One region of the Corynebacterium glucuronolyticum DSM 44120 genome, then DNA from elsewhere that is predicted to be linked to it. Evidence: predicted binding sites of a transcription regulator. Region 1 holds the regulator's gene; the other holds the start of a gene.

Evidence for each region. The regulator LexA, encoded in region 1, represses DNA repair genes until DNA is damaged. The targets are predictions, from matches to a motif close to CGAACANNTGTTCG.
Region 2: a site for LexA is predicted at 1,542-1,555, ahead of CGLUCO_RS02800 (error-prone DNA polymerase). Genes of this name have one in related genera too.

Annotation. Positions count from the first base shown of each region.
Region 1 covers NZ_CP047452.1:1,659,574-1,663,994, reverse strand. The annotation lists gene CGLUCO_RS07365 (DeoR/GlpR family DNA-binding transcription regulator) at 1-766, opposite strand, end outside; gene sugR (transcriptional regulator SugR) at 1,117-1,899, opposite strand; gene lexA (transcriptional repressor LexA) at 2,330-3,040, opposite strand; gene CGLUCO_RS07350 (hypothetical protein) at 3,314-3,694, shown strand; gene nrdR (transcriptional regulator NrdR) at 3,791-4,255, shown strand; gene hrpA (ATP-dependent RNA helicase HrpA) at 4,263-4,421, opposite strand, start outside.
Region 2 covers NZ_CP047452.1:587,419-591,839, forward strand. The annotation lists gene CGLUCO_RS02790 (methionine ABC transporter ATP-binding protein) at 1-456, opposite strand, end outside; gene CGLUCO_RS02795 (MetQ/NlpA family ABC transporter substrate-binding protein) at 513-1,388, opposite strand; gene CGLUCO_RS02800 (error-prone DNA polymerase) at 1,559-4,421, shown strand, end outside.

The DNA.
Region 1 (4,421 bases):
TATCCGTCACGATCGCGTCAACCGTGGTCAACTGGGCGAAGGTGACAAGAAAGTCGCGTCCGATCTTGGAAGAATCAACAAGGGCAACCGTCTTCTTTGCCGAGCGAGCGATGGCGCTCTTAACGGCAGCCTCCGTTGGATCCGGTGTAGAAAAGCCGTGGGAGGGAGTCACGCCATTTGCAGCGATGAAGGCGATATCTGCTCGTAGTGAGTAAAAGTGGCGCGCGGCCGCCTCGCCAACGATTGCCCGTGTATACGGCCGAACGTTGCCACCGACGACGTTGACACCGGTAAGCCCGCCACCAGAAAGAATCTCAGCGACCGGCATAGAATTAGTCACAAACGTGGACCCTTTGTCCGGTGACGAATGGCGTAGAGCTGCTGCGAGGGCAGCGGTAGTAGTCCCGGCGTCAATTGTGATGGAACACGGCCCCGAGGGGATCAGCTCCAGTGCTGCACGAGCGATAGCCGATTTTTCCGGCACGTGCTGCTGTGTCTTATCGGAGTACGCGGTTTCTTCGCGGTAGCTTGGCGCAGCGACCTGAACAAGGTTTGCTGTGTAACTATCGGGCTCACTTCCCTCATGTGTCGGCGGTATTGCTCCGCCGTGCACTCGGCGTACGAGACCCATTTTTTCCAACTTGGCTAAATCTCGTCTCGCCGTCTCGGGGGCAACGCCACACGCCTTTGCAAGCGATGGAACGCTGACATGGCCGTCTCGAGCGAGCGAAGTTTCAATGAGCTCTTGGCGTTCTGAAAACCTCATGCGTCTCCTCCTTCCTAACATGCGCCACACCACCCAGCGTGAAGCAGAGCCTGATCTGGTGTTGTCCTATCGACTTCACTTGGTGCGATCTTTGCGATCCCACTTGAAAACTGAGGGAAACCGGACATCGTGAGAGGTGGGAAATTCCTCTGGGGTGTACCCGGAATGTGGCAGTCTACAAAGTGGTTAACGACCTGTGCTTACACTGTAACGCGCACATGTGTGGATTAGAAGGTGTGCATGAATAATGAGACTTAGGACACGTGCAAAATGTGTGAAAACGGGCAAAGGTTGAGGGGTGCGAAGAAAAGCCGAGGGAATGTGGCTTCCCTCGGCTTGTGCGTTGATGTTTAAGCGTCTGCGATAATGACGTTGATGGAGCGTTCTCGCATCGCGTCTACGAAACTCTGAGGTGCTCCGGTATCGGTGATGACAACGTCGATGTCATCAAGGGAGGCAAAAGAGACAAGGTAGTCGGAGCCCATCTTGGTGGAGTCGCACAGAGCGACAACGGTGCGGGCGTTGGTGATCATTGCTCTCTTCACCGCAGCCTCCTGGCTATCGGCTGTGGACAGTCCGTGGTCCAAGGTCAGCGCGTTGGTGCCGATAAAAGCGACATCTGCCCGCATGAGCGCCAGAGCGCGCAGTGCCGTATCGCCGACTACAGCCTGGGTGATGGCTCGAACGCTGCCACCAAGCAGCTGGACCTCGTCCAATCCGGCAGAGGCAAGATCGAGTGCAATAGACAGACAATTAGTAACGATGGACCACTTCTTAGCGTCCGGGTGCTCTGCGAGCATGTGGGCCAGTTGCATGACTGTGGTTCCCGCATCAAGGAACATTCCTCCTTGTGGTTCAGGGAGGAACTTCAGTGCCGCCTTGGCAATATCGTGCTTTGCTCCCGAAGCGCTGCGTGCGCGGATGTCTACGCTTCGTTCCGTGGTCTGGTAATTCTGGCTAGCAACCGCGCCACCGTGAACGCGGTGAACGGCACCCTCCTGATTGAGGACAGCGAGATCCCTACGGATTGTCTCGGCAGTGACGTTAAACCTTTCTGCAAGCTCGGTTACGTTCACGCGACCTTCGACCGCGGTCAGCGAGGTGATCTGTCGCCTACGTTCTTCTGCATACACTTGTCGGTCACTCCATTCCTAGCTCGGCCCTGCAGTAAACCCCTTAAGGGCGTACCCGGTCTGTTTTGTGCCACGCTTTGCGAAATACAGAGGATTACTCACCGCAAATCAGCAGCAATCGGGCATTGATACGGTGTCTCCTAATCAAAACCAACACTATTGTGGCATTAAATTTGTGGGATTGCTTACGTTCGGGCATGCGTGTTTGGTAATTCGTCGCGAAGATGGGCAGTGCCAGAAGCCTGCCCTAAATTTGAGGAACCCCTCTGTAGTGCGAAATTAAGCGTCGTAAGAAGATTTCGAATGGGCAAACAAAAATGGTTAGATGTCTATGCGGGCATGCCTCTTACCCTCATGTGGGGGAGAGGGGAATGGGGCAAAGAAAAACCGTCCAGTCGATGAAAAACTCGGCTGGACGGTGCGGAAGATTTTAGTAGCTACGGAAAACGGCGGTTACAATGCCGAGAATCTCTGCGTCATTGCCGGGAATCGGGTCAAAGCTTTCGTTGTAGGGCAGAAGCCACACGCCCGTCGAGTCCTTGTGGAATTCCTTCACCGTCGCTTCGCCGTCGATGAGCGCGGCTACAAAGTCGCCCTTTTCTGCGATGGACTGCCTTTTGCAAATGACCCAATCGCCATCCATGATTCCGGCGTCCTTCATCGAGCGCCCGTTAACTTCCAGCATGAAAAGTTCGCCATCACCTACGAGTTCTGATGGTAGAGGCATATATTCCTCAATCGTCTCCTCGGCGAGAACGGGGAGACCGGCGGAAATGGTCCCTACAACAGGGATGTATGCCGGTGCAACGAAGCCTTCCTTGAGTACACCGTCCTCGTCGATAGAAACTTTGGATTTCTCGGGTGCGGTTTCGCGGAGGTGACGGACATCTACGGCACGGGGTTTATTCGGATCGCGTTTAAGGAAACCCTTCTTCTCGAGCTCCTTCAGCTGGTAGGCAACCGATGACGTGGACTGGAGTCCAGTGGCATCACCAATCTCGCGAATACTCGGCGGATATCCACGGAGGGCGACGGAATCCCTAATTACCTCCATAATGCGCTTTTGGCGGTCTGATAGCACTCGCTGGTCAAGATGTTTCTTCCCGCTAGCGTGCTCTGCGCGCTTCTTCCTCGTTGCCATATTCTTCCTTACCCGCGTCTTGCAATTGCCGGTGTGATTATGGATCGACCGTTGCGTTCGGTGATGTCCATTATCGAGTTCTTAGTCTAGCAAAGATACAACAGGTGTTCGAGAGGGGAACGGGGGTGGGCAGTTCGGACGGCGCGAACGAGTCTTTACAAGGACGACCACATGTTCTAATATGGGGCATGTGTTCGAAAACTAGTGAAGCGTGTGTGTGTCGATATGTAAAGTAGGGCCCGCACAGAGAAGAAAGCGTAAGGAAGGTTTACTATGGCTATTGTTACCAGTGGATTAAAGGGCGCGAACGGGATGGTTGGGTACCGCCGCGAGGTGGCGTGCCCGGTTGCTGTGTGGAATGGCGGTACGCCAGTAGGGGTGCGTCGCAGTGGCCACACTGTTCGAACTTTACATGGCGAACATCGAACATTCGCACGAGCGGATGAAGAAACGGCACGCACGCACAAATCATCGAACGAAAATACGGTGGGTGCACATACGTCTTCGGTGTCGTCGCTCACAGCAAAGATGAGGGATATGGGTATTGGGCTTCTTTTCGGTCTCGTACTTATAGGCTCGCTTTTCATCGGATCTGGGGAGCAGACCCCTAACAATGACATCGCGCAACTCGAAACGGCCCTCGTTGCGCAATAGCCCGCATCGATGGGGGCTTCCCCGTTGCTTGGCTAAACTGAGGGGCACAGCAGTGGAGTGGCTGCTCGTGGTTTAGTACACGCGATGAGGAGAGCTATGCATTGTCCGTTTTGTAAATGCTCCACCAGCAGAGTCATTGACTCACGGGTGGTAGATCAGGGGAGTGCCATCAGGCGCCGGAGGGAATGCCCGCAGTGTAAAGGGCGTTTTACGACAATGGAGCAGGCAGTGCTGCTCGTCCTTAAACGCAACGGACTGACGGAGCCTTTTAGCAGGGACAAAGTCATTCGCGGAGTTCGTCGTGCCTGCCAGGGAAGGTCTGTGTCGGAGGATTCGTTGAAGAAGCTCGCTCAAGAAGTGGAGCTGACCGTGCGGCAGAAAGGATCCTCGCAGATACCGGCAAACGATATCGGCAAGGCTATTCTGCGTCCGTTGAGGGATCTCGACGAGGTTGCCTATCTTCGCTTCGCTTCTGTTTATAAGTCATTCGACTCGGCAGACGATTTCGAGAAGGAAATCCGGGCGCTGAGGCGCGACGAAAGACGGGAAAATCGGCTCTAATGTGCAGCTAGAGCGCGGTGATTTGTTTAGAGATCTTCTTTTCCGATACTTTCGTCGCCGTGCCAAGACGTTGCGCGAATAGGCTCACTCGAAGTTCCTGGATGAGCCAGATGATATCCTTCACCTTTTTGCTGTGCCGGGCTGACTTCGGAAGCCGATTGAGCTT
Region 2 (4,421 bases), 1.1 Mb from region 1:
CTGGCCGCCGGACAGCTGCTCGGGGTAGTTGCCACCCTTGTCGGAGAGGCCAACGAACTCGAGCAGTTCCGCCACGCGGCGCTTCCGTTCCTCCTTGGGCACGCCCGCGAGTTTGAGGGGATACTCGATGTTCGCGGCCGCCGAGCGGGAGTTAAACAGGTTGAACTGCTGGAAGATCATGCCGATGGAGCTGCGTAGGGTGCGCAGCTTGCGCTCGGGCAGGGGGACGATGTCCGTGCCGTCGAGAAGTACTTCACCGGAGGTCGGCGTATCGAGTCCGTTGATCATGCGGACGAGGGTGGACTTGCCGGCACCTGAGTAGCCGATAACGCCCAAGACCTCGCCGGGTTCGACGGTGAGATTGACGTTATCGAGCGCCTTCGTGTCCTTTCCTCCGTTGGAAAAGATCTTGCTGACGTTGCGGAACTCAACGCGAGTTCCCTCTGTGTGGGTCACATGTTCTCCCAAGGTAAAAACCGCCCCGAGGGGCGGTTTGTGTGTGCAAAAGTTACTTACTTGCTGGCCTTTTGCGCCTCTTCGAGGCGGTCAAGGATGGCCTGAAGCTCATCGGCGGAGCGCTCAACCGGAACGGAGGTGCCGTTGGAGTCATCGGCAACAGCTGCGGTGACCTCCGGGTCGTGCCAGATCTTGACCAGCTTCTGGATGGTCGGATCGTCCTTGTCCTCAGCCTTGGTCACGAACGCGTTGATGTACGGCTCGGCCTCGGTGGAGTTCGGGTCATCCTGGAAGACCGAGGTGGTCGGGTCGATGCCCGCGCGGTCGAGGAAGGAGTTGTTGATCACAGCGGGCTTGCCCTCGCCGTAAGCGGCGGTGGTCTGTGCAGCGTCAACCGGCTGGACCTTGACCTTGGAGGCATCCTGGTCGATATCCGCAGGTGTCGGGGTAATGAGTCCCTCGGTCTTCAGCTTGACCAGGCCGGCCTGGACGAGGACGTTAATCGCGCGACCCTGGTTGGAGGGGTCGTTCGGGATGGCGATCCCCTGGCCCTCAATGCCATCGAGGGAGGTGTGGTCCTTCCAGAAAATGGCTAGCGGAACAATCTCGGTAGCGCCCACGGGGGTGAGGTTGTCGCCGGCACCCACGTTGTACTCGGCCAGGAACTTGAGGTGCTGGAAGAGGTTAACGTCGAGCTGATCCTCGCTGAGGGCGGTGTTCGGGGTGGAGTAATCGCCAAAGTTCTGGATGTCGAGCTTGATGCCCTCTTCCTTGGCTTTCTCCTCGAATACCTTCCACGCCTTCTTGGAGGCATCGGTGGTGCCGATGCGGATCGTCGTGGTATCTGCGGAGGTCTCCTCGTTGCTGCAGGCGGTAAGGCCGGTGGTGGCGATAACAGCAGCCGCAGCCAGGGCGGTCAGTTTCTTCAACATGATTAATTTCTCCTTTACTGGTGTTGTTGGAACGTAACGGTAGCAGTCCAAATAAAAATGTACAACTCGGTCTAGAAAAAATTTTATAAAACCTGCAAAACCCTGCATCTATCCAGGTAGGGAAATAAACAGCTTGGTTCAAATTGCGGGGAAAGAACAGGTGTGCGAAAATGGTACACATGTTCGGTGGGATAAATGCTTCGGTGTTGAGTTGGAAGATGCTTGAGGCCGTCATGAGTGGCCGCGATGTGCCCGACCTTGTACCCGCACCGGATACGCACCGGCATTCCGCGCACGTCCACCCTGCTGCCACTGCCTTCGCGGAGCTTCATTGTACAAGCTCGTACTCTTTCCTCGGTGGGGCGAGCGACCCGGAGGAGCTCGTCGAACGCGCCGTTCAGCTGGGGCTTACGGGCCTCGCCCTGACAGACCGCGACGGTTTCTACGGCGCGGTGGCGTTTGCCGAGGCAGCGCGTGACACCGGCCTGGAAACAGTATTCGGTGCGGAGCTGTCGCTGGAACCGGATCGCGCCCTGACCGTTTTGGCGATTGGCTACGAGGGCTACGTCACGCTGTCCCACCTCATCACCGATGCCCACATGGCCAGCGGGGAGAAAGACGTGCTGTACTACCCGCCTCTTGAGACGATCGCCGCCGCCGGTGGCCTCCATGTCCTCGTCGATCACGCCTGGCTGCCCGAACTCGACCGCATTGTCGACTGCTTCGGCGCTCAGAACGTGAGTCTCGAGTACCAGGTCCGCGGGCTTCCCGAGGATGCCGACCAGTTTGCCGACCTAGACCGCGCCGACCCGCGGCTGAGCCGCATCCTCTCGGGTGCGCCACGCGCCGCCACCATTGACGCCGGCCACCTCGCCGCCGCCAAAGCGGCCCTCGCACGCCGAGAATCGCTCAGTCAGGCGGAACCCCACCTCCATCCGTTGGGCGCAATGTGGTTGCGTGGTGCCGATCGCCTGCTGCGCGCCGCCCCCGGCAGGGAGCGGCTTGTGAAGGAGACCGTGCGCGTCGCCCACCGCTGCGCGTTTGCCTTCGACCTCGTCTCCCCGAACCTCCCCCTGTGGGACGTGCCGGAGCCCTACGGAAACGAGATGGACTACCTACGGGGGATCGTCGACAAGCGGACACCTGTGCGGTACCACAGCCGACCGGAAAGCATCAAGAAGAAGGCGCGGGAGCAAATCGAGCGGGAGCTTGCCGTCATCGAGGAGCTGGATTTTCCCGGATACTTCCTCATCGTCAATGACATCGTCGACTTCTGCCACCATGAAAACATCTACTGCCAGGGGCGCGGATCGGCGGCCAACTCCGCCGTGTGCTTCGCGCTGGGCATCACCGCCGTTGAACCCATCCACGCGAAGCTCCTGTTCGAACGGTTCCTATCGCCCGACCGCGACGGCCCACCCGACATTGACCTCGACATCGAGGCCGGCCGCCGCGAGGAAGTCATCCAATACGTCTACCAAAAATACGGCCGCGACAACGCCGCCCAGGTGGCCAACGTCATCACCTACCGCACGAAAGGTGCCGTCCGCGACGCCGGCCGCGCCCTCGGCTACCCCCAGGGCACCATCGATGCCTGGTCACGTGGCGTGGAGGAGCCACCGGAACCTGTTGTCGCGCTCGCCGCGCAGTTCAAGGGCCAGCCCCGGCACCTTGGCATCCACTCCGGTGGCATGGTCATCTGCGACCGCCCCATCGCTGACGTTGTCCCCACCGAGTGGGCACGCATGGAAAACCGCAGCGTCATCCAGTGGGACAAGGACGCCGCCGCCTACGGTGGCCTGGTCAAATTCGACCTCCTCGGCCTCGGCATGCTCGGCGCACTGCACCACATGGTGGACCAGGTGAAAACCCACCGTGGCACCGACGTCCACCTGTGGGAAATCCCCCTCGACGACCCACACATCTACGAGATGCTGCAGCGCGCCGACACCGTCGGTGTCTTCCAAGTAGAATCCCGCGCCCAAATGTCGACCCTGCCCCGCCTTAAACCCCGCCGCTTTTTCGACATCGTGGTGGAGGTCGCCCTCGTCCGCCCCGGCCCCATCCAGGGTGGCTCCGTCCACCCCTACATCCGCCGCCGCAACGGCCAGGAGCCCGTCACCTACGACCACCCGTGCCTGGAAAACGCCCTGGGAAAAACGCTTGGCATTCCGCTCTTCCAGGAACAACTCATGCAGATGGCCAAGGATGCCGCAGGTTTCACAGGGGCTGAGGCCGACGAGCTGCGCCGCGCGATGGGCTCCAAGCGCTCGCCGGAACGAATGGCCAAGCTGAAGGAGCGGTTCTTCGACGGGCTGGCCGCCACGCACGGGATCACCGGCGACGTTGCGCAGAAGCTATGGATGAAGATGGTCGCCTTCGCGGCCTACGGCTTCCCCGAGTCGCACTCGCAATCGTTTGCCGGCCTCGTCTACTTTTCCGCTTGGTTCAAGTACTACTACCCGGCGGAATTCACCGTTGGCCTGTTGCGCGCCCAGCCGATGGGCTTCTACTCCCCGCAGTCTTTGATCGCCGACGCGCGCCGCCACGGCATCACCATCCTGCCCATCGACGTGCAGGTTTCCGGTGAAGAGGCGGACACTGCCGACGGTGGGCGCGCGATCCGCCTGGGGCTCAACCTCGTCCGTGGCCTGGGGGAGGAGGCCGCCACGCGGGTGGAGGCCGCCCGCCCGTTCACCTCCATTCCAGATCTCGCGCGCCGGGCCGATCTCACGGTGTCGCAGGTGGAGGCGCTTGCCCGCGCGGGGGCCCTCGACTCGTTCGGGGTGGACCGCAGGCAGGCCCTGTGGCAGGCAGGGGTTGCAGCGACGGAGAAGCCCGGCATGCTCCCGGGGCTGAGTGCGGTGTCGGCGCCGGCGCTGCCCGGCATGTCCGCGTTTGAGCTGCTTGCCGCAGATGTCGCCGCCACCGGGGTAACTCCCCACGCACAGCCGATGGCGTTCCTGCGCGCCCAGCTTTCCGCCCACGGCATCGTCCCCGCGTCCCAGCTTTTATCGCTTGTCGACGCCACCC